Regions from separate parts of the Wukongibacter baidiensis genome, predicted to be linked through region 1. Evidence: a T-box and tRNA genes for the amino acid it is inferred to sense, from the RefSeq annotation. Region 1 holds a T-box; the other regions hold tRNA genes.

Region 1 (7,594 bases):
TAAATACATTAGAGACATCGCTAGAAAAATAATCGAAGTCGCCGATGCAACTACTCCAGAATCATTAACTACAAATGATACAATACATGAAATTAAAATTCCTAGCAGACCTACGGAAAGATTACTATATGTATTAAAAATCCTCTTAGCTATACCAAATGGTCTATAAAATAGAATGCTTAAAAGTATTAGCGAAGTAACTAAAACCTTGCTCCATATGGTAATGCCAAATAATTTTAGATTCATAGATACTTTTCTTTTTATAATAGAATATATTACATCCATGCCACCATTGTTTATTTGTCTTATAGCATTAGCTAAGTGCGAACTACTTTCTATAAGATAGAGATCTACTAGTGCTACTAAAAGAACAAACAAGAAAACAGATGAAAGCATATACATATAATGCTTAAATTTAAGCTTGGAATTATAAAGTCTTAATGTTACAAACATAAAGGCAAAGACTGCCGTAATAGTACCACCAACATTTGCTCCAAACTTTGGAAATCCAATTACTATAGTTATCACCATGAAAATAAGAAATATAAAGACTTTATGAATTCTATATCTGTCTAATAGGGCCGTAGTAAAAACTAGTGAAGTTCCGACCATCATACCCATATATTCATTACCTATTCCATAGTACCTAGCACCTATAATTGGATCATATCCTAAGAATGACGTTTTAATTAAACCAAAGCCTAATATAATGTCTATACTTAATAAAATGCACATTAATCCTGATAGAAAAATAATGCTATCTAGGGTTTCCCTTCTTATATAAATAGAAATAAAGGTTATAAGTGCAGTTAGAACAACAATCTTTATAATAGCTTCATAAATACTAATTGCTTTAAATAATGGTAAGACAAGAATCGCTATCGGTATTGCCATATTAGAGAGCAAAAAGTACTCTATACACCTGTGAAATTTCATCTTATATTTCCAAGAAGCTTGAATTACCACAAAGGTAAACAGAGATACTATTATCTCATATATTGCAAATGAACCTAGAATGTCTAGTCTATTTTTATAGATAAATGCAGTATCATTATATACTTCATTTATAAATGTCAATTTATCTTCCCTATGTAATACCTCCATAGGTTTTCCAGTAAAAAAATTTATATTACTGTTAAAATATGCGGCTATATAGGGTGCAATATCTATATTTGCAATTATCCCTTCTCTTCTTGTTGTATCCGATGAAATTACTCCATCATCTATATCTCTTCCAGCTAATATAACCGGTGCTAATTTCTTTCCAGAGGATACAGCTAAAGAAGATGTTGTTGGGCTTAGAATTATAACCCTGGTATTTTTTTCATCTACCAAATTATACACATTTTTTATAGTCAAGTCTATATCCGATATAATCATTTCCTTAAGCTTTATATACATTTCTGAGCTGAGATTTGATTTGTACCTTTCCAGTCTATGTAAATCTCCCAGTTCAAGGATTATAACGCCTGATTTTGGTGATAATTCTTTATAGCTTTCTATCATTAAATCATAATTAGTCTTTATACCATATGGATAATTAGCATCTTCTATATTAATACCCTCATCTACTAATCCATAATCAACTAACCCCTTCTCATCCATTCCTATTAATACACCTAATCTAGTCGGCTTATCAGGTATATCTGAATTTCCTATGACAGAGACTTTAATATTATTCATACCTAGGCTATTCCCCAAAGCCCCTGTATTAGGATTATAGTTATTCTTTCTATTTGTTTCCTCTAATCTGGCCATATCCAAGTTGGCAATTTCCTGAGATTCTGTAGCATAGCCAGTTCTTCTTTGATAGATTAAAGAATTTACCTTATTAAGCTTTTCTGATCTAGACGTGCTGAAACTAGCCTGCGACCTTGTTCCACAGCCTATAGTAAGAGATGCACTATAATCATTGCTAGTTCCATAGGTTCTAGTATTCATAAGTCCAATAGCACCATTATCTGCTAGTTTATATGTAAATGGCATACTCTCGATGTCTTCAAGATCCATTTTATTTACTAAAAATACTACAACCTTTTTTTCTAAGGGCTCAGAATATGAGCGTAAAGTAGTAAGTAAAATCAGTATAATTGCTATTAATAAAATGTATAGAACTTTCTTCATTAGATTTCTCTCCTAATTATCAAATTATGATTCAACTCAATATATATAATTGACTTCATAATATTAAGTGTTGACCATTATTAGTATTTAATACTATTAAATAATCGGGAGGTTAATCCAACAAACCTTTAACTGTATATAAAACCTATTGCATATAGAGATCTAAGTAAAGACTTTAACTTATAGATGTCCAAAACACAGAGTATTTGTACATATATAAATTAAGTTTTACTATATAAACTCCATATAATTAATCTATCTCAATTTCATCTTCTAGATACTTCTTTAAAAGCTCTTCAATCAGTTCATCTCTTTCAAGCTTTCTAATTACATTTCTTGCATTATTATGACTAGTAATGTAGGTAGGATCTCCAGATAAAAGATATCCAACAATTTGGTTAACTGGGTTATACCCTTTTTCCTTGAGTGAACTATAGACACTAGTTAAAATATTTTTAACTTCACTATCTATATCTGTTTCAACATTGTATCTCATGGTAAAATTATCAAACTTATCGCTCATATATCTCCCTCCAAATATTTATTTACTCTTTATTATTTTATTATACCTCATAGCTACATTTTTCTACCAATTTTTTTGTTAAATAAGGGGCTATCTCATAAAGAAATCTTATGAGTACAGCCCCGGGGTGTTTCAGAATGAAAATTCCCTCATTCTGAGACACGTCCTTCTATTCAACAAGCTCATATACTCTTGAAAGAGCTTTATCAATTTGTGATGGGTCCTTTCCGCCGGCTTGAGCCATATTTGGCCTTCCACCGCCACCGCCACCGGTGATTTTTGCAACCTCTTTAATTATTTTACCAGCATGAACGCCCTTCTTGATAGCATCCTCCGATGCCATTGAAACTAGGTTTACCTTTCCGTCCTTGTCACTAGCTAATACGACTAGGCAGGACTCTAACTTATCCTTAAGCTTATCACCAAGGTTTCTTAGGCTATCCATATCTAAATTAGATATTTTATGAGCTATTACGTTTATTCCATTAATCTCTTTGCTAGACTGTAATATTTCATCCATTGATCCACTTGCTAATTTGTTCTTAAGCATTTCATTTTCTTTTTGAAGTTTTTTCACTTCGTCGTTTATTGTATCGATCTTTATTTCAATATCATTAATATTTGACTTTAGAGACTTAGATATTCCCTTTAATCTATTATCCATTTCACTAATATACTTATATACCTCTTTACCAGTTATAGCTTCTATTCTTCTTACACCAGCTGCTACACCTGATTCACTTAGTATTTTGAACATTCCTATTTCACTTGAGTTAAGTACATGAGTACCACCGCATAGCTCCATACTATACTCTCCTACTTTTACTACCCTTACTGTTTCACCATATTTTTCTCCAAACAATGCAGTTGCACCAGCTTTTTTTGCTTCATCAATGGTCATGTTATTAATATCTACGTCTAGAGCTTCAAATATTTGCTCATTTACTAATTTTTCAATCTTAGAAAGTTCTTCCTTAGATATAGCTTCAAAGTGTGTAAAGTCAAATCTTAATTTTTCAGGAGTTACTAAGGAACCTGCCTGTTCAACATGGTTACCTACTATCTCCTTTAATGCTTTGTGTAGTATATGGGTAGCAGTATGGTTTCTTGTAGTATTCATACGTCTTTCTATATCTACTACAACTTTTACATTCTCGTCCTTCTTGAAGCTTCCTTCAACAACTTTTCCTGTATGAACTATATGCTCATCAGGTCCCATCTGAACCTTATTGGAGTCTAATACTTCAATCTTTGCATTTTCTTTGTGTATAACCCCAACGTCACCTACTTGACCACCGCCCTCTGGGTAGAGTGGAGTTGCCTCAAGTACTATCTTAACCTTATCTCCTTCATTTACTTCAGATACTAACTCTCCGTCCTTTATAAGGGCTAACACTTCAGTATATATACTAAAATCATTATATCCAACGAAATCAGATTTTGCCTCTTCTCCAATCACAATTTGATGGCCCTTTTCCCATCCTAGTTCTTCCATATCCTTTCTAGCAGCCCTAGCTCTTTCCCTCTGCTTCTCCATCTCAATGTTGAAGCCTTCTATATCTACTTTCAGATTTTCTTCTTCTAAGATTTCCATTGTTAGATCTAGTGGGAAACCATAAGTATCATAGAGCTTAAATGCTTCTTGACCAAGTAAAACCTTATCATCCGATAAGACTAATTGGCGAACATATTCCTTTAATCTCTCTATACCTTGATCTATTGTCTTTTGGAACTTTTCTTCCTCAAGGGAAATTATTTTCTTGATATAGTCTTCTCTTTCTACAAGCTCTGTATATGAGCCACCGTATGCTTCAATAACCTTATCTACTAAATCAGTTAAAAAGCTCTTTTCAATTCCTAGGATTTTTCCATGTCTAGCAGCTCTTCTTAAAAGTCTTCTAAGTACATAACCTCTTCCCTCGTTACTTGGAAGTATACCGTCACTAACCATAAAAGTTACCGCTTTTATATGGTCAGTTACAATTCTAATCGAAACATCTTCCTTCTCGTCCTTACCATATTCCTTCTTAGAAATATCTAAAACTCCATTTAATATATGTCTTATAGTATCTACTTCAAATATAGTGTCTACATCCTGCATTATACAAGCTACTCTTTCAAGTCCCATACCAGTATCTATGTTTGGATTTGGCAGTTTGTGATAAACACCTTCTGCATCCTTCTCAAATTGCGTAAATACATGGTTCCAAAATTCTACATATCTATCACACTCACATCCAGGTTTACAATCAGGTGAGTCACAACCATGCTCTGGGCCTCTATCAAAATATATCTCCGAACATGGTCCACATGGGCCTGTTCCAATTTCCCAGAAGTTATCTGCCTTACCTAGTCTCACTATTCTTTCCTTTGGAAAACCGATCTCATCGTGCCAAATGTCAAATGCTTCATCATCTTCTTCATAGATAGATACCCAAAGCTTTTCAACAGGCATGTTTAAATGCTCAGTACAAAATTCCCATCCCCATGCAATAGACTCTTTCTTAAAGTAGTCACCAAAAGAGAAGTTTCCAAGCATTTCGAAGAAGGTAGCATGTCTTGCTGTTTTACCTACATTCTCAATATCTCCTGTACGGATACACTTCTGGCATGTAGCCATTCTTTTGCTTGGCGGAACCTCTGCTCCCATAAAATAAGGCTTAAGTGGAGCCATACCTGCATTTATTAATAGCAAACTCTTATCTTTTTGCGGTACTAAAGGATAACTAGCTCTAACATAGTGGTCTTTGCTTTCAAAAAAATCTAGAAACTTCTTTCTTATTTCGTTTAAACCCATTTTTTCCATACTAATTCCTCCTGCTTTATTATTTATAATTTAAAAATTATATACAAACAAAAAACCCTCGTCTCTATATATACATAACATACATATAGGGACGAGGGATTACCCGCGGTACCACCCTAATTATTATCTGTAGGTGTCAAAACACCTGTACAAATAATCACTTAGTAAGCACTTTAACGTATGCCAACCGTTAACTTCTAATTACACCGATATCCTAGATACAGTATATTTTTCAAAGTTAAAGCTCAGGAGCTGCTTCAGATATCCTTGACCAAGGGTCTTACAGCCTAAGAGTTATTATATACAACTCTACGAACCCTCTCTCTATGGATTAGGTATACCCTACTACTCTCCATCATAGCGAAATTTATCAACTTTTTCAGTTGATTATACAAAATATATTGGAATTTGTCAATAATATAGAGCTCATATAGTAGAACTTAATTTATGCATATCAAAATACTCAATGTTTCTAAGAGTTTTTGATATGTATAAATTAATAGCTCTACTTGAATCTCTATATAGAGTTCATATAGTAGAACTTAATTTATACATATCAAAATCCTCAGTGTCTTTAAGAGGTTTTGATGGGTATAAATTAAAGTCTCTACTTGAACCTCTATAATGATTATATCTTAACCAAAATTTTTACTAAATATTTCAAAACTATCTTTATACTTGCGGCAATAGGTACAGCAAATATTAATCCTGCAATCCCAAATAGTTCACCACCAATTAGTAAAGACACTATAACAAACACAGGATGTAGTCCAACGCTATCTCCAACTATCTTAGGCTGCAATACAGCACTTTCAATTTGTTGTATTATAAAGAAGGCGATTATTACCCATACTGCCTTGATTGGCTTATCCAAAAATGCTATAACTACAGCAGGTATTGCTCCAATAATCGGTCCAAAATAGGGTATTATATTACCTATTCCTGCAATGGCTCCTATAAGAAGAGCAAACTCTACCTTTAGAAAAAACAATGCAATGATACTGATTATACCTACTAATGCAGCAACTATAAATTGTCCTCTAATAAAGTTATTCAGAAGTTTATTGATCTCCTTAAAGATACAGACTACCTCACTTCTAACCTTTTTAGGAACGGCCAATAATACTTTTCTTTTGAAAAAAGTCTTATCCTTCAGAAAGTAAAATGTGTAAATTGGCACTAGAACTATGCCGATTATATTTGAAAAAATGTTTAAACCTTTTTCAGTGATTTTTCTAGTATAATCTATAATAAGTATCTGAAGATCATCTAGATACTCCCTGAAGGCCACATCTATTCCTATAAGTTCCCTAGGAAGGTGACTCATACTATTTAAATATTTTATGTATATTGTATTAGAAAATTCAATAACTTCATTGGTATAACTTGGTAGAGTCTCGGCAAATTCCTTTATCTCATTTGTTATCCTTGGAATAACAGTGATTGATAGCGAGAGTAACACTACGAAAACCATTATGTATATTATTACTACACTCCATAATCTCGAGAGTTTAAGCTCATTTAGCTTATTAACTATTGGATTTAAAAGATATGATATCACTATTGCCCAAAGTATAGGTATTAATATAGATATAAGTAAACCTCTAAAAGCTGCTAATAGAGCAATTAAGCCTATTGCTACGGCAAACAAGGTTATTATTAGATTATTTCTTCTGCTAAGAGTAATCTTCTTTTTATGTACAATATATTTGTTACCTATGTTAACTAAGTAATATATACTGAACATTAATAAAAAAAACAGTAATATATTCACTGCCATTTTAGTAACTACATAAAAATAATCTATGGATCTTGCCTCAGCAAATAATGTCAGCAGAAATAGATTTTCATTCATTTAATCACCACATATACAAATTGTTATTTCAAAATTAAAAATTTAAAAATAGCGTGTTTCAGAAGGACAAATCTCTATGACTTTCGAAATTTATTCTGAAACACACCAGAACAAGCTCAAAAATGCTTTATACTCTTTGTTATCTAAACATATCCATAGCATCTATAACTCTTGTAGCATTTCTAGCCATTTTGGCTCCTCTTCTCATCATTCTACGCCTTTGCCTAGGTGTACTCCTATTTAATGCGTACATACCTGCTGTAATACCTAAAACGCTTCCTGTTAT
Region 2 (7,594 bases), 1.4 Mb from region 1:
AAAGCCTTGAAAAGGGCGTTGATGAAAATAAAGAGTATGAGATAATGAATAAACTGTCAGAAATAAACTATAAAGTACAATATGAAGAGGGATATAACCTTGTATTTAGTGGTAGACCCGATGAGGCATTAGACAAACTCCTACCACTAGAAGAAAGATACCCAGAGTGGTGGAATTTACAGTTCTTTGTAGGACTTTCTTACAGACAACTGACGAACTTTGAAGAGGCCTTAAAGCACTTTGAAAAGGCATACAGAATGAAGCCTAGTCAAACTGAAATTCTCAATGAAATAGGATTGTGCAACATCTCTTTAGGGAGATTCGACGAAGCAATAAAATTCTTTAAAAAAGCATTAAGTATGAAAGAAAATGATGCAGAAATTCTATGTAACTTAGGGATTGCGTATCTTCAGATGGAAGAAATAGAATTAGCAGAAGAATATGTGGCTAAAGCTTTAAAGATTAACCCTGATGATGAAATAGCAAGAACATGGATGAATAAAATAAAATCAATGAGCTAGAATAGAAATAAGGGACTAAGAGCCCTTATTTTTGTGGCTATATTTAAAAGAAAATTTGATCAAAATTGAGGAAATGGTGATATTGTACTATCCCTTTTATAAACATCTAAAAAAGTAGTAATATTCAAAAAAATTATCAAGAAATATATTGAATGGAAATGCATAATATTGTAAAATAACAGTAGATTCAATAATTTATAGAAGACTTGCTAAAAAATTTGAAACTCTTTTTTGGGGAGCACTTATTAAAAAAAATTAATCAGCCTTAAAATTTACTCTATGCTAGTTGTTTTGTACATAAAGTAATTACAAACTTATTTAGATTATGAATAAATTAAAAGAATAGGATGTGATGAAATGATTAAAAATTTTAATGAACTTATTAATACTGCAAAGGAACAAACTACAATGAAATTAGCGGTAGCAGCAGCCCAGGATGAAGATGTTTTAATAGCCGTATGCGGTGCAGCTGAGATGGGAATTATAGAACCGGTTTTAATAGGTGACACAAAAGAAATTAAAGAAATTGCTGACAAAAATAGTTTAGACATTAGTAAGTATGAATTAATAGATAGGTCAGACTTGACTGAAGCGGCAAGAACTTCTGTAGAATTGGTAAGCACGGGAAAAGCTGACTTCGTAATGAAGGGATTAATTGATACTTCAATATTATTAAAGGCTGTTCTTGATAAGGAAATAGGTCTTAGAACGGATAGCTTGCTAAGTCATGTTATGGTGTATCAAGTACCTAGCTACCATAAACTTTTATTCCTAACAGATGGAGGTATGAATATATCACCTGGATTAGAAGAAAAGGCAATGATCTTAGGAAACTCTGTTAAGGCTGCTAAAGCAATGGGAATCGACAATGTAAAGGTTTCTTGTCTTACAGCTAAAGAAAAAGTTAGCCCTAAAATGATAGCAACAGTAGACGCAGATAAATTGAAGATCATAGGTAATAAAGGTGAGTTTGGAGAAGGTGTAATAGTTGAAGGGCCGATTGCTTTTGACTTAGCAATATCAAAGGAAGCAGCGAAAATCAAGAAATTTGATAGTGAAGTAGCCGGTGACACAGATATTCTACTGGTACCAACTATTGAAGTCGGTAATGGTATTGGTAAGGCACTAACATATATGGCAAATGCTGAATCAGCAGGAATTATCATGGGAGCCAAAGCACCTGTAGTGCTAGTTTCTCGTGCAGATAGCCATGAGGCTAAGTTAAATTCAATAGCTCTAGGTAGTGTTATAGCCGCATATAGAGAATAAAATTGAAATTCATAGGAAAAGCATGTGTCTGGAATTTAAGACACATGCTTTTCCTATGTGTTATAAAAAATAGGAGGCCTCATTTGAGGCCCTTGAGTTTTTATTTTTAATATTTAAATTAAAAGTATGTATAAAAGAAGATTTTGAGGGCAAAATATTTATGGTCTAAGAAGAAATTCTTTTTTTAGAATATAAATAGAGGTATAGGTGATAATTTCCATTTGACTTTATGGATATCACGTGGTAAGATATATCTTGTCGCTGAAAAAACAGCGGCGAAAAAAATGTCGAAAAAAGTTATTGACAAGACAAAAGAGATTTGCTATAATAGATCTTGTCGCTAAAACGACAGAAAAAACTTTGGACATTGAAAACTGAACAGTGTAAGGAATTAAACCTTAGTTTGAAATAATTCAAGCTAAAGATATAATAAACGCCAGATTTTTTTTAAGAGTTTGATCCTGGCTCAGGATGAACGCTGGCGGCGTGCTTAACACATGCAAGTCGAGCGAGAAGGCTATGACTGATTCTTCGGATGAAGGAATAACTGGAAAGCGGCGGACGGGTGAGTAACGCGTGGGTAACCTGCCTTGTACAGAGGGATAGCCACTGGAAACGGTGATTAATACCTCATAAAACTATAGCGTCGCATGGCGCATTAGTCAAAACTCAGGTGGTACAAGATGGACCCGCGTCTGATTAGCTAGTTGGTGGGGTAAAGGCCTACCAAGGCGACGATCAGTAGCCGACCTGAGAGGGTGATCGGCCACACTGGAACTGAGACACGGTCCAGACTCCTACGGGAGGCAGCAGTGGGGAATATTGCACAATGGGCGAAAGCCTGATGCAGCAACGCCGCGTGAGTGAAGAAGGCTTTCGGGTCGTAAAACTCTGTCCTAAGGGAAGAATAATGACGGTACCTTAGGAGGAAGCCCCGGCTAACTACGTGCCAGCAGCCGCGGTAATACGTAGGGGGCAAGCGTTATCCGGAATCACTGGGCGTAAAGGGTGCGTAGGCGGCCAAATAAGCCAGAGGTGAAAGGCTACGGCTCAACCGTAGTAAGCCTTTGGAACTGTATGGCTTGAGTGCAGGAGAGGAGAGTGGAATTCCTAGTGTAGCGGTGAAATGCGTAGATATTAGGAGGAACACCAGTGGCGAAGGCGACTCTCTGGACTGCAACTGACGCTGAGGCACGAAAGCGTGGGGAGCGAACAGGATTAGATACCCTGGTAGTCCACGCCGTAAACGATGAGTGCTAGGTGTCGGGGGTTCACACCCTCGGTGCCGGAGTTAACGCATTAAGCACTCCGCCTGGGGAGTACGGTCGCAAGACTGAAACTCAAAGGAATTGACGGGGACCCGCACAAGTAGCGGAGCATGTGGTTTAATTCGAAGCAACGCGAAGAACCTTACCAGGACTTGACATCCCTGTGACCGGTACTTAATCGTACCTTTCCCTTCGGGGACAGAGGAGACAGGTGGTGCATGGTTGTCGTCAGCTCGTGTCGTGAGATGTTGGGTTAAGTCCCGCAACGAGCGCAACCCTTGTCTTTAGTTGCCAGCAGGTTAAGCTGGGCACTCTAGAGAGACTGCCGGTGACAAACCGGAGGAAGGTGGGGATGACGTCAAATCATCATGCCCCTTATGTTCTGGGCTACACACGTGCTACAATGGCTGGTACAACGGGAAGCGAATGAGTAATCTGGAGCGAATCCCAAAAAGCCAGTCCCAGTTCGGATTGTGGGCTGCAACTCGCCCACATGAAGTTGGAGTTACTAGTAATCGCGGATCAGAATGTCGCGGTGAATGCGTTCCCGGGTCTTGTACACACCGCCCGTCACACCATGGGAGTTGGGGGCACCCGAAGTCAGCTATCTAACTTTTTAAGAGGAAGCTGCCGAAGGTGAAATCAATGACTGGGGTGAAGTCGTAACAAGGTAGCCGTATCGGAAGGTGCGGCTGGATCACCTCCTTTCTAAGGAGAAAACCTTACACTGTTTAGTTTTGAATGTCTAAAGACATTCAATTTAAATATACAACAAAATTATGGGGGCGTAGCTCAGTTGGGAGAGCACCTGCCTTGCAAGCAGGGGGTCAGGAGTTCAAATCTCCTCGTCTCCACCATGAATGTTTGAATGCTATTAAGTTAAAGCACTCAAACATAATTTTGTTCTTTGAAAACTGAACAATGGAGAGAAACAGAATTGCTATAAAAGCAATTTCACTGGTCAAGTTATTAAGGGCATAGGGTGAATGCCTTGGCACCAGGAGCCGATGAAGGACGTGGTAAGCTGCGAAAAGTCTCGGGTAGCTGCAAGCAAGCTTTGATCCGGGAATGTCCGAATGGGGAAACCCATCTAAGTAAACCTTAGATACCTTCTGCTGAATACATAGGCAGTTGGAGGCAACCAGGGGAACTGAAACATCTAAGTACCCTGAGGAAGAGAAAGAAAAATCGATTCCCTCAGTAGCGGCGAGCGAAAGGGGAAGAGCCCAAACCTAGAGCTACGGCTTTAGGGGTTGTGGATAGAGCCATAAAGAGGAAGGTATTCTAACCGAAGAGGTCTGGAAAGGCCCACCGCAGAAGGTGAAAGTCCTGTAGGTGAAAGAAGAAGATCCTTGGCACTACTCCAGAGTACCACGAGGCACGTGAAACCTTGTGGGAAGCTGGGAGGACCACCTCCCAAGGCTAAATACTACCTGGTGACCGATAGAGGATAGTACCGTGAGGGAAAGGTGAAAAGAACCCCGGGAGGGGAGTGAAATAGAACCTGAAACCCTATGTCTACAAGCAGTGGAAGTTCTTTATATGAACGACCATGTACTTTTTGTAGAACGGGCCAACGAGTTACGGTATGCAGCAAGGTTAAGGACCTTTGGTCTGGAGCCGCAGCGAAAGCGAGTCTTAACTGGGCGAATTTAGTTGCATGCCGTAGACCCGAAACCGGGTGACCTATCCATGGGCAGGATGAAGCGAAAGTAAAATTTCGTGGAGGTCCGAACCGTTTAGCGTTGAAAAGCTATCGGATGACCTGTGGATAGCGGAGAAATTCCAATCGAACTCGGAGATAGCTGGTTCTCCCCGAAATAGCTTTAGGGCTAGCCTCAGATTTAGAGAAACGGAGGTAGAGCACTGAATGGCCTAGGGGGCTTCACCGCCTACCGAAGCCTATCAAACTCCGAATGCCGTATTCTTTTATCTGGGAGTCAGACTGCGGGTGATAAGATTCGTAGTCGAGAGGGAAACAGCCCAGACCATCAGCTAAGGTCCCTAAATACAGATTAAGTGGGAAAGGATGTGGAGCTGCTTAGACAACTAGGATGTTGGCTTAGAAGCAGCCACTCATTTAAAGAGTGCGTAATAGCTCACTAGTCGAGTGGCTCTGCGCCGAAAATTACCGGGGCTCAAATCTGTTACCGAAGCTATGGCTTGCCGTATGGCAGGGGTAGGGGAGCATTGTATATCGGCTGAAGCTGTACCGTAAGGAGCAGTGGACTTTATACAAGAGAGAATGTTGGCATAAGTAGCGAGAGGTAGGTGAGAATCCTACCCGCCGAAAACCTAAGGTTTCCTGAGGAAGGCTCGTCCGCTCAGGGTAAGTCGGGACCTAAGCCGAGGACGAAAGTCGTAGGCGATGGACAACAGGTGAAGATTCCTGTACCACCACTTTATCGTTTGAGGAATGGAGGGACGCAGGAGGATAGGCAAAGCCCACGGTTGGTTGAGTGGGTTCAAGCCCGTAGGGAGCAGAGATAGGCAAATCCGTCTTTGCAATCCTGAAAGGTGATGAGGAGCGAAAAATAAGTAGCGAACTTGCTGATTCCACACTGACAAGAAAAGCTTCTACCGAGATAAAAGGTGCCCGTACCGTAAACCGACACAGGTAGGTGAGGAGAGAATCCTAAGGCGAGCGAGATAACTACTGTTAAGGAACTCGGCAAAATGACCCCGTAACTTAGGGAGAAGGGGTGCCACGTTAGGGTGAATAGCCCGAGGTGGCCGCAGAGAATAGGCCCAAGCGACTGTTTAGCAAAAACACAGGTCTCTGCTAAATCGAAAGATGATGTATAGGGGCTGACGCCTGCCCGGTGCTGGAAGGTTAAGGGAAGTGGTTAGCGTATGCGAAGCTGTGAACCGAAGCCCCAGTAAACGGCGGCCGTAACTATAACGGTCCTAAGGTAGCGAAATTCCTTGTCGGGTAAGTTCCGACCCGCACGAAAGGCGTAACGATTTGGGCACTGTCTCAACAGTAGGCTCGGTGAAATTGTAGTACCGGTAAAGATGCCGGTTACCCGCAGCAGGACGGAAAGACCCCGTGGAGCTTTACTGTAGCTTGGCACTGGATTTTGGTATTGCATGTACAGGATAGGTGGGAGACTTAGAAGCATGGACGCCAGTTTGTGCGGAGTCGTTGTTGGGATACCACTCTTGTAATACTGAAGTTCTAACCAGAGACCGTGATCCGGTCTTGGGACACTGTCAGGTGGGCAGTTTGACTGGGGCGGTCGCCTCCCAAAAAGTAACGGAGGCGCCCAAAGGTTCCCTCAGCGCGGTTGGAAATCGCGCGAAGAGTGCAAAGGCAGAAGGGAGCTTGATTGCGAGACATACAGGTCGAGCAAGGACGAAAGTCGGGCTTAGTGATCCGGTGGTTCCGAGTGGAAGGGCCATCGCTCAACGGATAAAAGCTACCCCGGGGATAACAGGCTTATCTCCCCCAAGAGTCCACATCGACGGGGAGGTTTGGCACCTCGATGTCGGCTCGTCTCATCCTGGGGCTGTAGTAGGTCCCAAGGGTTGGGCTGTTCGCCCATTAAAGAGGCACGCGAGCTGGGTTCAGAACGTCGTGAGACAGTTCGGTCCCTATCCGCTGTGGGCGCAGGAAATTTGAGAGGAGCTGTCCTTAGTACGAGAGGACCGGGATGGACGTACCTCTGGTGCATCAGTTGTTCCGCCAGGAGCACCGCTGAGTAGCTATGTACGGAAGGGATAAGCGCTGAAGGCATCTAAGCGCGAAGCCCACCTTAAGATAAGATTTCCCATCCATTATGGATTAAGACCCCAGAAAGACTATCTGGTTGATAGGCCTAAGGTGTAAGGGCAGTAATGTCTTTAGCTGATAGGTACTAATAGGTCGAGGACTTGACCATACTTTCCATTGTTCAGTTTTGAGAGAATAAATGAGTGAAAAGGTATTGACAGTTTGACGAAAACATGGTATCATATATTTTGTCGCTAAGAAAAATAATAGCTGACAAAAAGAGGATAAGAACCATAAATTTCTAAGTAAAATACTTTTGATTTGTTCTCAAAACAAATTGCATAAAATATAAAACAAGCATATATATCCGGTGACAATAGCGAAGAGGATACACCTGTTCCCATATCGAACACAGAAGTTAAGCTCTTCAGCGCTGATGGTACTTGGCGGGCAGCCGCCTGGGAGAGTAAGTCGTTGCCGGTTTGATATTCCAGAGTAGCTCAATGGTGGAGCAACCGGCTGTTAACCGGTAGGCTGTGAGTTCGAATCTCACCTCTGGAGCCAATATATGCCGGGGTGGCGGAACTGGCAGACGCACAGGACTTAAAATCCTGCGGTCCTTAAAGACCGTACCGGTTCGATTCCGGTCCCCGGCACCATCAACAAAATATATATAAATATCGACGCGGGGTGGAGCAGTTGGTAGCTCGTCGGGCTCATAACCCGGAGGTCGCAGGTTCAAGTCCTGTCCCCGCAACCAATAAATCTTATAATGTGGCGGCGTAGCTTAGTTGGCTAGAGCGTTCGGTTCATACCCGAAAGGT
Region 3 (7,594 bases), 1.7 Mb from region 1:
GGTATAATTGGCTATATATTTTAGCAAAAATAACCATTTGACTTTATACTGAAATAATGCTAAAGTATTACTTGTCGCTGTTGAGGCGTAGCTTGTTAAAGCTTAGAAAAAAAGTGTTGACAACGACGGTGTTGCATGGTATTATATTTAAGCGTCGGTAATGACCGACCAAGATGTATGATTCTTATGCATCAAATGTCAAAACCTTTAATGATGAAATAAAAAGAAAAAAGGTGTTGACAACAAACGAAAAACATGATAGAATATTTCTTGTCGCTAAAACGACAGAAAAAAACTTTGGACATTGAAAACTAAACAGTGTAAGGAATTAAACCTTAGTTTGATATAATTCAAGCTAAAGATATAATAAACGCCAGATTTTTTTTAAGAGTTTGATCCTGGCTCAGGATGAACGCTGGCGGCGTGCTTAACACATGCAAGTCGAGCGAGAAGGTTATGACTGATTCTTCGGATGAAGGATTAACTGGAAAGCGGCGGACGGGTGAGTAACGCGTGGGTAACCTGCCTTGTACAGAGGGATAGCCACTGGAAACGGTGATTAATACCTCATAAAACTATAGCGTCGCATGGCGCATTAGTCAAAACTCAGGTGGTACAAGATGGACCCGCGTCTGATTAGCTAGTTGGTGGGGTAAAGGCCTACCAAGGCGACGATCAGTAGCCGACCTGAGAGGGTGATCGGCCACACTGGAACTGAGACACGGTCCAGACTCCTACGGGAGGCAGCAGTGGGGAATATTGCACAATGGGCGAAAGCCTGATGCAGCAACGCCGCGTGAGTGAAGAAGGCTTTCGGGTCGTAAAACTCTGTCCTAAGGGAAGAATAATGACGGTACCTTAGGAGGAAGCCCCGGCTAACTACGTGCCAGCAGCCGCGGTAATACGTAGGGGGCAAGCGTTATCCGGAATCACTGGGCGTAAAGGGTGCGTAGGCGGCCAAATAAGCCAGAGGTGAAAGGCTACGGCTCAACCGTAGTAAGCCTTTGGAACTGTATGGCTTGAGTGCAGGAGAGGAGAGTGGAATTCCTAGTGTAGCGGTGAAATGCGTAGATATTAGGAGGAACACCAGTGGCGAAGGCGACTCTCTGGACTGCAACTGACGCTGAGGCACGAAAGCGTGGGGAGCGAACAGGATTAGATACCCTGGTAGTCCACGCCGTAAACGATGAGTGCTAGGTGTCGGGGGTTCACACCCTCGGTGCCGGAGTTAACGCATTAAGCACTCCGCCTGGGGAGTACGGTCGCAAGACTGAAACTCAAAGGAATTGACGGGGACCCGCACAAGTAGCGGAGCATGTGGTTTAATTCGAAGCAACGCGAAGAACCTTACCAGGACTTGACATCCCTGTGACCGGTACTTAATCGTACCTTTCCCTTCGGGGACAGAGGAGACAGGTGGTGCATGGTTGTCGTCAGCTCGTGTCGTGAGATGTTGGGTTAAGTCCCGCAACGAGCGCAACCCTTGTCTTTAGTTGCCAGCAGGTTAAGCTGGGCACTCTAGAGAGACTGCCGGTGACAAACCGGAGGAAGGTGGGGATGACGTCAAATCATCATGCCCCTTATGTTCTGGGCTACACACGTGCTACAATGGCTGGTACAACGGGAAGCGAATGAGTAATCTGGAGCGAATCCCAAAAAGCCAGTCCCAGTTCGGATTGTGGGCTGCAACTCGCCCACATGAAGTTGGAGTTACTAGTAATCGCGGATCAGAATGTCGCGGTGAATGCGTTCCCGGGTCTTGTACACACCGCCCGTCACACCATGGGAGTTGGGGGCACCCGAAGTCAGCTATCTAACTTTTTAAGAGGAAGCTGCCGAAGGTGAAATCAATGACTGGGGTGAAGTCGTAACAAGGTAGCCGTATCGGAAGGTGCGGCTGGATCACCTCCTTTCTAAGGAGAAAACCTTACACTGTTTAGTTTTGAATGTCTAAGGACATTCAATTTGAATATACAACAAAATTATGGGGGCGTAGCTCAGTTGGGAGAGCACCTGCCTTGCAAGCAGGGGGTCAGGAGTTCGAATCTCCTCGTCTCCACCATGAATGTTTGAATGCTATTAAGTTAAAGCACTCAAACATAATTTTGTTCTTTGAAAACTGAACAATGGAGAGAAACAGAATTGCTATAAAAGCAATTTCACTGGTCAAGTTATTAAGGGCATAGGGTGAATGCCTTGGCACCAGGAGCCGATGAAGGACGTGGTAAGCTGCGATAAGTCTCGGGTAGCTGCAAGCAAGCTTTGATCCGGGAATGTCCGAATGGGGAAACCCATCTAAGTAAACCTTAGATACCTTCTGCTGAATACATAGGCAGTTGGAGGCAACCAGGGGAACTGAAACATCTAAGTACCCTGAGGAAGAGAAAGAAAAATCGATTCCCTCAGTAGCGGCGAGCGAAAGGGGAAGAGCCCAAACCTAGAGCTACGGCTTTAGGGGTTGTGGATAGAGCCATAAAGAGGAAGGTATTCTAACCGAAGAGGTCTGGAAAGGCCCACCGCAGAAGGTGAAAGTCCTGTAGGTGAAAGAAGAAGATCCTTGGCACTACTCCAGAGTACCACGAGGCACGTGAAACCTTGTGGGAAGCTGGGAGGACCACCTCCCAAGGCTAAATACTACCTGGTGACCGATAGAGGATAGTACCGTGAGGGAAAGGTGAAAAGAACCCCGGGAGGGGAGTGAAATAGAACCTGAAACCCTATGTCTACAAGCAGTGGAAGTTCTTTATATGAACGACCATGTACTTTTTGTAGAACGGGCCAACGAGTTACGGTATGCAGCAAGGTTAAGGACCTTTGGTCTGGAGCCGCAGCGAAAGCGAGTCTTAACTGGGCGAATTTAGTTGCATGCCGTAGACCCGAAACCGGGTGACCTATCCATGGGCAGGATGAAGCGAAAGTAAAATTTCGTGGAGGTCCGAACCGTTTAGCGTTGAAAAGCTATCGGATGACCTGTGGATAGCGGAGAAATTCCAATCGAACTCGGAGATAGCTGGTTCTCCCCGAAATAGCTTTAGGGCTAGCCTCAGATTTAGAGAAACGGAGGTAGAGCACTGAATGGCCTAGGGGGCTTCACCGCCTACCGAAGCCTATCAAACTCCGAATGCCGTATTCTTTTATCTGGGAGTCAGACTGCGGGTGATAAGATTCGTAGTCGAGAGGGAAACAGCCCAGACCATCAGCTAAGGTCCCTAAATACAGATTAAGTGGGAAAGGATGTGGAGCTGCTTAGACAACTAGGATGTTGGCTTAGAAGCAGCCACTCATTTAAAGAGTGCGTAATAGCTCACTAGTCGAGTGGCTCTGCGCCGAAAATTACCGGGGCTCAAATCTGTTACCGAAGCTATGGCTTGCCGTATGGCAGGGGTAGGGGAGCATTGTATATCGGCTGAAGCTGTACCGTAAGGAGCAGTGGACTTTATACAAGAGAGAATGTTGGCATAAGTAGCGAGAGGTAGGTGAGAATCCTACCCGCCGAAAACCTAAGGTTTCCTGAGGAAGGCTCGTCCGCTCAGGGTAAGTCGGGACCTAAGCCGAGGACGAAAGTCGTAGGCGATGGACAACAGGTGAAGATTCCTGTACCACCACTTTATCGTTTGAGGAATGGAGGGACGCAGGAGGATAGGCAAAGCCCACGGTTGGTTGAGTGGGTTCAAGCCCGTAGGGAGCAGAGATAGGCAAATCCGTCTTTGCAATCCTGAAAGGTGATGAGGAGCGAAAAATAAGTAGCGAACTTGCTGATTCCACACTGACAAGAAAAGCTTCTACCGAGATAAAAGGTGCCCGTACCGTAAACCGACACAGGTAGGTGAGGAGAGAATCCTAAGGCGAGCGAGATAACTACTGTTAAGGAACTCGGCAAAATGACCCCGTAACTTAGGGAGAAGGGGTGCCACGTTAGGGTGAATAGCCCGAGGTGGCCGCAGAGAATAGGCCCAAGCGACTGTTTAGCAAAAACACAGGTCTCTGCTAAATCGAAAGATGATGTATAGGGGCTGACGCCTGCCCGGTGCTGGAAGGTTAAGGGAAGTGGTTAGCGTATGCGAAGCTGTGAACCGAAGCCCCAGTAAACGGCGGCCGTAACTATAACGGTCCTAAGGTAGCGAAATTCCTTGTCGGGTAAGTTCCGACCCGCACGAAAGGCGTAACGATTTGGGCACTGTCTCAACAGTAGGCTCGGTGAAATTGTAGTACCGGTAAAGATGCCGGTTACCCGCAGCAGGACGGAAAGACCCCGTGGAGCTTTACTGTAGCTTGGCACTGGATTTTGGTATTGCATGTACAGGATAGGTGGGAGACTTAGAAGCATGGACGCCAGTTTGTGCGGAGTCGTTGTTGGGATACCACTCTTGTAATACTGAAGTTCTAACCAGAGACCGTGATCCGGTCTTGGGACACTGTCAGGTGGGCAGTTTGACTGGGGCGGTCGCCTCCCAAAAAGTAACGGAGGCGCCCAAAGGTTCCCTCAGCGCGGTTGGAAATCGCGCGAAGAGTGCAAAGGCAGAAGGGAGCTTGATTGCGAGACATACAGGTCGAGCAAGGACGAAAGTCGGGCTTAGTGATCCGGTGGTTCCGAGTGGAAGGGCCATCGCTCAACGGATAAAAGCTACCCCGGGGATAACAGGCTTATCTCCCCCAAGAGTCCACATCGACGGGGAGGTTTGGCACCTCGATGTCGGCTCGTCTCATCCTGGGGCTGTAGTAGGTCCCAAGGGTTGGGCTGTTCGCCCATTAAAGAGGCACGCGAGCTGGGTTCAGAACGTCGTGAGACAGTTCGGTCCCTATCCGCTGTGGGCGCAGGAAATTTGAGAGGAGCTGTCCTTAGTACGAGAGGACCGGGATGGACGTACCTCTGGTGCATCAGTTGTTCCGCCAGGAGCACCGCTGAGTAGCTATGTACGGAAGGGATAAGCGCTGAAGGCATCTAAGCGCGAAGCCCACCTTAAGATAAGATTTCCCATCCATTTATGGATTAAGACCCCAGAAAGACTATCTGGTTGATAGGCCTAAGGTGTAAGGGCAGTAATGTCTTTAGCTGATAGGTACTAATAGGTCGAGGACTTGACCATACTTTCCATTGTTCAGTTTTGAGAGAATAAATATGTTTTATTATCTCAAAAGAAATCTGGTAATAATAGCGAAGAGGATACACCTGTTCCCATATCGAACACAGAAGTTAAGCTCTTCAGCGCTGATGGTACTTGGCGGGCAGCCGCCTGGGAGAGTAAGTCGTTGCCAGTTTTAAGTTCCAGAGTAGCTCAATGGTGGAGCAACCGGCTGTTAACCGGTAGGCTGTGAGTTCGAATCTCACCTCTGGAGCCAATTATATACATGAGCCATAGATGCAGTCATTATTGACGCGGGGTGGAGCAGTTGGTAGCTCGTCGGGCTCATAACCCGGAGGTCGCAGGTTCAAGTCCTGTCTCCGCAACCACAATATGGCCCCTTGGTCAAGCGGTTAAGACACCGCCCTTTCACGGCGGTAACAGGGGTTCGAGTCCCCTAGGGGTCACCAATTTATTTAGCTTCTAGTTATTAGAAGCTGACTTGGGCGCATAGCTCAGCTGGGAGAGCACCTGCCTTACAAGCAGGGGGTCACAGGTTCAAGTCCTGTTGCGCCCACCAAATTATTTGCTGATGAGCAAATAAACTATTAAAATACGGTCCAGTAGTTCAGTTGGCTAGAACGCTAGCCTGTCACGCTAGAGGTCGAGGGTTCGAGTCCCTTCTGGATCGCCATTTAATCTGCGGGTATGGCGGAATTGGCAGACGCGCTAGACTTAGGATCTAGTGTCTTGTACGTGGGGGTTCAAGTCCCTCTACCCGCACCAATTAAATTAATTCATTATTATTTAAGTCAATCTTTTGAGTTGTATTTTTTTTTGCAAAATAGTATAATTAAAAAAGTTTATAATTTTCTATGTGTTATAAAAAAAGCAATAATGGACACTATAATAATGAATAAGCTTAATATGAATCATGCGGTAGTGGCTCAGTGGTAGAGCATCGCCTTGCCAAGGCGAGGGTCGAGGGTTCAAATCCCTTCTACCGCTCCAATAAATATGTGCCCATAGCTCAGCTGGATAGAGCAACGGCCTTCTAAGCCGTGTGTCCGGGGTTCGAATCCCTGTGGGCACGCCATATTTGGACCTTTAGCTCAGTTGGTCAGAGCGTCCGGCTCATAACCGGCAGGCCCGGGGTTCGAGTCCCTGAAGGTCCACCAAAATTTAATTTGCCCAGATAGCTCAGTCGGTAGAGCAGGGGACTGAAAATCCCCGTGTCGGTGGTTCGATTCCGCCTCTGGGCACCAAAGACAAGCTTGGTTAGTTAACCAAGTTTTTTTTATTGCGTGCATTTTTTGAGGAGAGATTTGACCAAAGCAAAGTGGTTCGATGCCCCCGAGTTTCTATCTATATCGTCTCTTCGAAAGAAATCACATCAAAGGTAAGGGCTTTAATGCCCTTTATTTTTATTTAAAACTAGTTGAGCGGATAGATTCTCTTAGTTAAGGGAAATAATACTCATAGATGGTGTTAGAGCTATCAAAAACGTGAATATTAATTAGGAAAATATAACTCTAAAATTATTAATATGAAGAAAAAAATAAAAAATGGGACTAAAGTTCTAGTAAAATATTGTTTACATATACACGATGTGGTAAAATTATAGAGAAATTTGTCAAAAGGAGAATCGAATATGAGAGATATAGTGGAAAACAAAAAAAGAGCCGAGATAAAAATGAGCTTATCGGAATTTGAAATCCCACCTATGCAAGATGCCCTAATTGTTGGCAAAAACGCTCCTATTGGACCTGAAGCTGCTAGACGAATGGTTGATATACTATCACCAAACCAATATGAAATTATAAAAGTTGACCACCATGTAATTGAAGCCATTGTTGTTAGAAAATTTTTAATAGATATGCTTCCTAAGGATAAATTAATAAATATTATTTTGGATGAAGGGGAGAAGGTAGCTAACGAAACTACAATAATAAAAGCACACCTTAATATTGTTGTACACGTTAGCAAATCCGTAGAGCTATGATGAGAAACGTATCAGACATCATGTTAAAGAACTTCAGACATATAGACTTACTTGAAGGAGTAAAAGTAGCTCAAGATCTTGTAGTAAAAAAAGGTATTGATTTTTTTCCTGTAGTTGAAGAAGAACGTTTAGTAGGTATATTAACATATAGACATTTAATAGGAGTGCATTCAAATAGAATTGTAGCAGACGCTATGAGCCAAACAATTATATCTATTTCTTCGTGTACTCCTCTTTGGCAAGCAAAAGAAATGATAGATAAAAGTGAACTAGATGTTTTACTAGTAATGGATAATGATGAATTACTTGGAATTGTAACAAAGATTCAAATTTATACTGAATTAGGTAAACATGTTGATCTCCTTACAGAATTATATAAAAGCGACTATATTTACCATCATGCAAAGGAACTTATAAAAAAGAAGCAAAATGCAACAATAATATTTATTGATATTAATGATTTTGGATATATTGACAAAAAATATGGTCATATACAAGGCGATATTATACTTAAAGAATTAGCATCAGT

What was found. The T-box of region 1 lies ahead of alaS (alanine--tRNA ligase). A T-box ahead of a tRNA ligase gene usually reads a tRNA of that ligase, here a tRNA-Ala.
Region 2: it encodes a tRNA-Ala, which carries the amino acid that the T-box ahead of alaS (alanine--tRNA ligase) is inferred to sense. The anticodon was not compared.
Region 3: it encodes a tRNA-Ala, which carries the amino acid that the T-box ahead of alaS (alanine--tRNA ligase) is inferred to sense. The anticodon was not compared.

What each region holds. Positions count from the first base shown of each region.
Region 1 is NZ_CP138202.1:685,933-693,526, forward strand. It holds gene R9X47_RS03425 (hypothetical protein) at 1-2,124, opposite strand, end outside; gene R9X47_RS03430 (IreB family regulatory phosphoprotein) at 2,375-2,647, opposite strand; gene alaS (alanine--tRNA ligase) at 2,817-5,453, opposite strand; T-box leader at 5,538-5,821, opposite strand; gene R9X47_RS03440 (AI-2E family transporter) at 6,082-7,308, opposite strand; gene R9X47_RS03445 (YtxH domain-containing protein) at 7,448-7,594, opposite strand, start outside.
Region 2 is NZ_CP138202.1:5,670,521-5,678,114, forward strand. It holds gene R9X47_RS25630 (tetratricopeptide repeat protein) at 1-521, shown strand, start outside; gene R9X47_RS25635 (bifunctional enoyl-CoA hydratase/phosphate acetyltransferase) at 879-1,790, shown strand; rRNA gene R9X47_RS25640 (16S ribosomal RNA) at 2,234-3,766, shown strand; tRNA gene R9X47_RS25645 (tRNA-Ala) at 3,840-3,915, shown strand; rRNA gene R9X47_RS25650 (23S ribosomal RNA) at 4,018-6,939, shown strand; rRNA gene rrf (5S ribosomal RNA) at 7,137-7,253, shown strand; tRNA gene R9X47_RS25660 (tRNA-Asn) at 7,260-7,334, shown strand; tRNA gene R9X47_RS25665 (tRNA-Leu) at 7,341-7,429, shown strand; tRNA gene R9X47_RS25670 (tRNA-Met) at 7,455-7,530, shown strand; tRNA gene R9X47_RS25675 (tRNA-Met) at 7,547-7,594, shown strand, end outside.
Region 3 is NZ_CP138202.1:2,372,104-2,379,697, reverse strand. It holds rRNA gene R9X47_RS10810 (16S ribosomal RNA) at 381-1,913, shown strand; tRNA gene R9X47_RS10805 (tRNA-Ala) at 1,987-2,062, shown strand; rRNA gene R9X47_RS10800 (23S ribosomal RNA) at 2,165-5,087, shown strand; rRNA gene rrf (5S ribosomal RNA) at 5,143-5,259, shown strand; tRNA gene R9X47_RS10790 (tRNA-Asn) at 5,266-5,340, shown strand; tRNA gene R9X47_RS10785 (tRNA-Met) at 5,377-5,452, shown strand; tRNA gene R9X47_RS10780 (tRNA-Glu) at 5,459-5,533, shown strand; tRNA gene R9X47_RS10775 (tRNA-Val) at 5,568-5,643, shown strand; tRNA gene R9X47_RS10770 (tRNA-Asp) at 5,681-5,757, shown strand; tRNA gene R9X47_RS10765 (tRNA-Leu) at 5,766-5,849, shown strand; tRNA gene R9X47_RS10760 (tRNA-Gly) at 6,000-6,074, shown strand; tRNA gene R9X47_RS10755 (tRNA-Arg) at 6,083-6,159, shown strand; tRNA gene R9X47_RS10750 (tRNA-Ile) at 6,165-6,241, shown strand; tRNA gene R9X47_RS10745 (tRNA-Phe) at 6,253-6,328, shown strand; gene R9X47_RS10740 (hypothetical protein) at 6,715-7,065, shown strand; gene R9X47_RS10735 (GGDEF domain-containing protein) at 7,062-7,594, shown strand, end outside.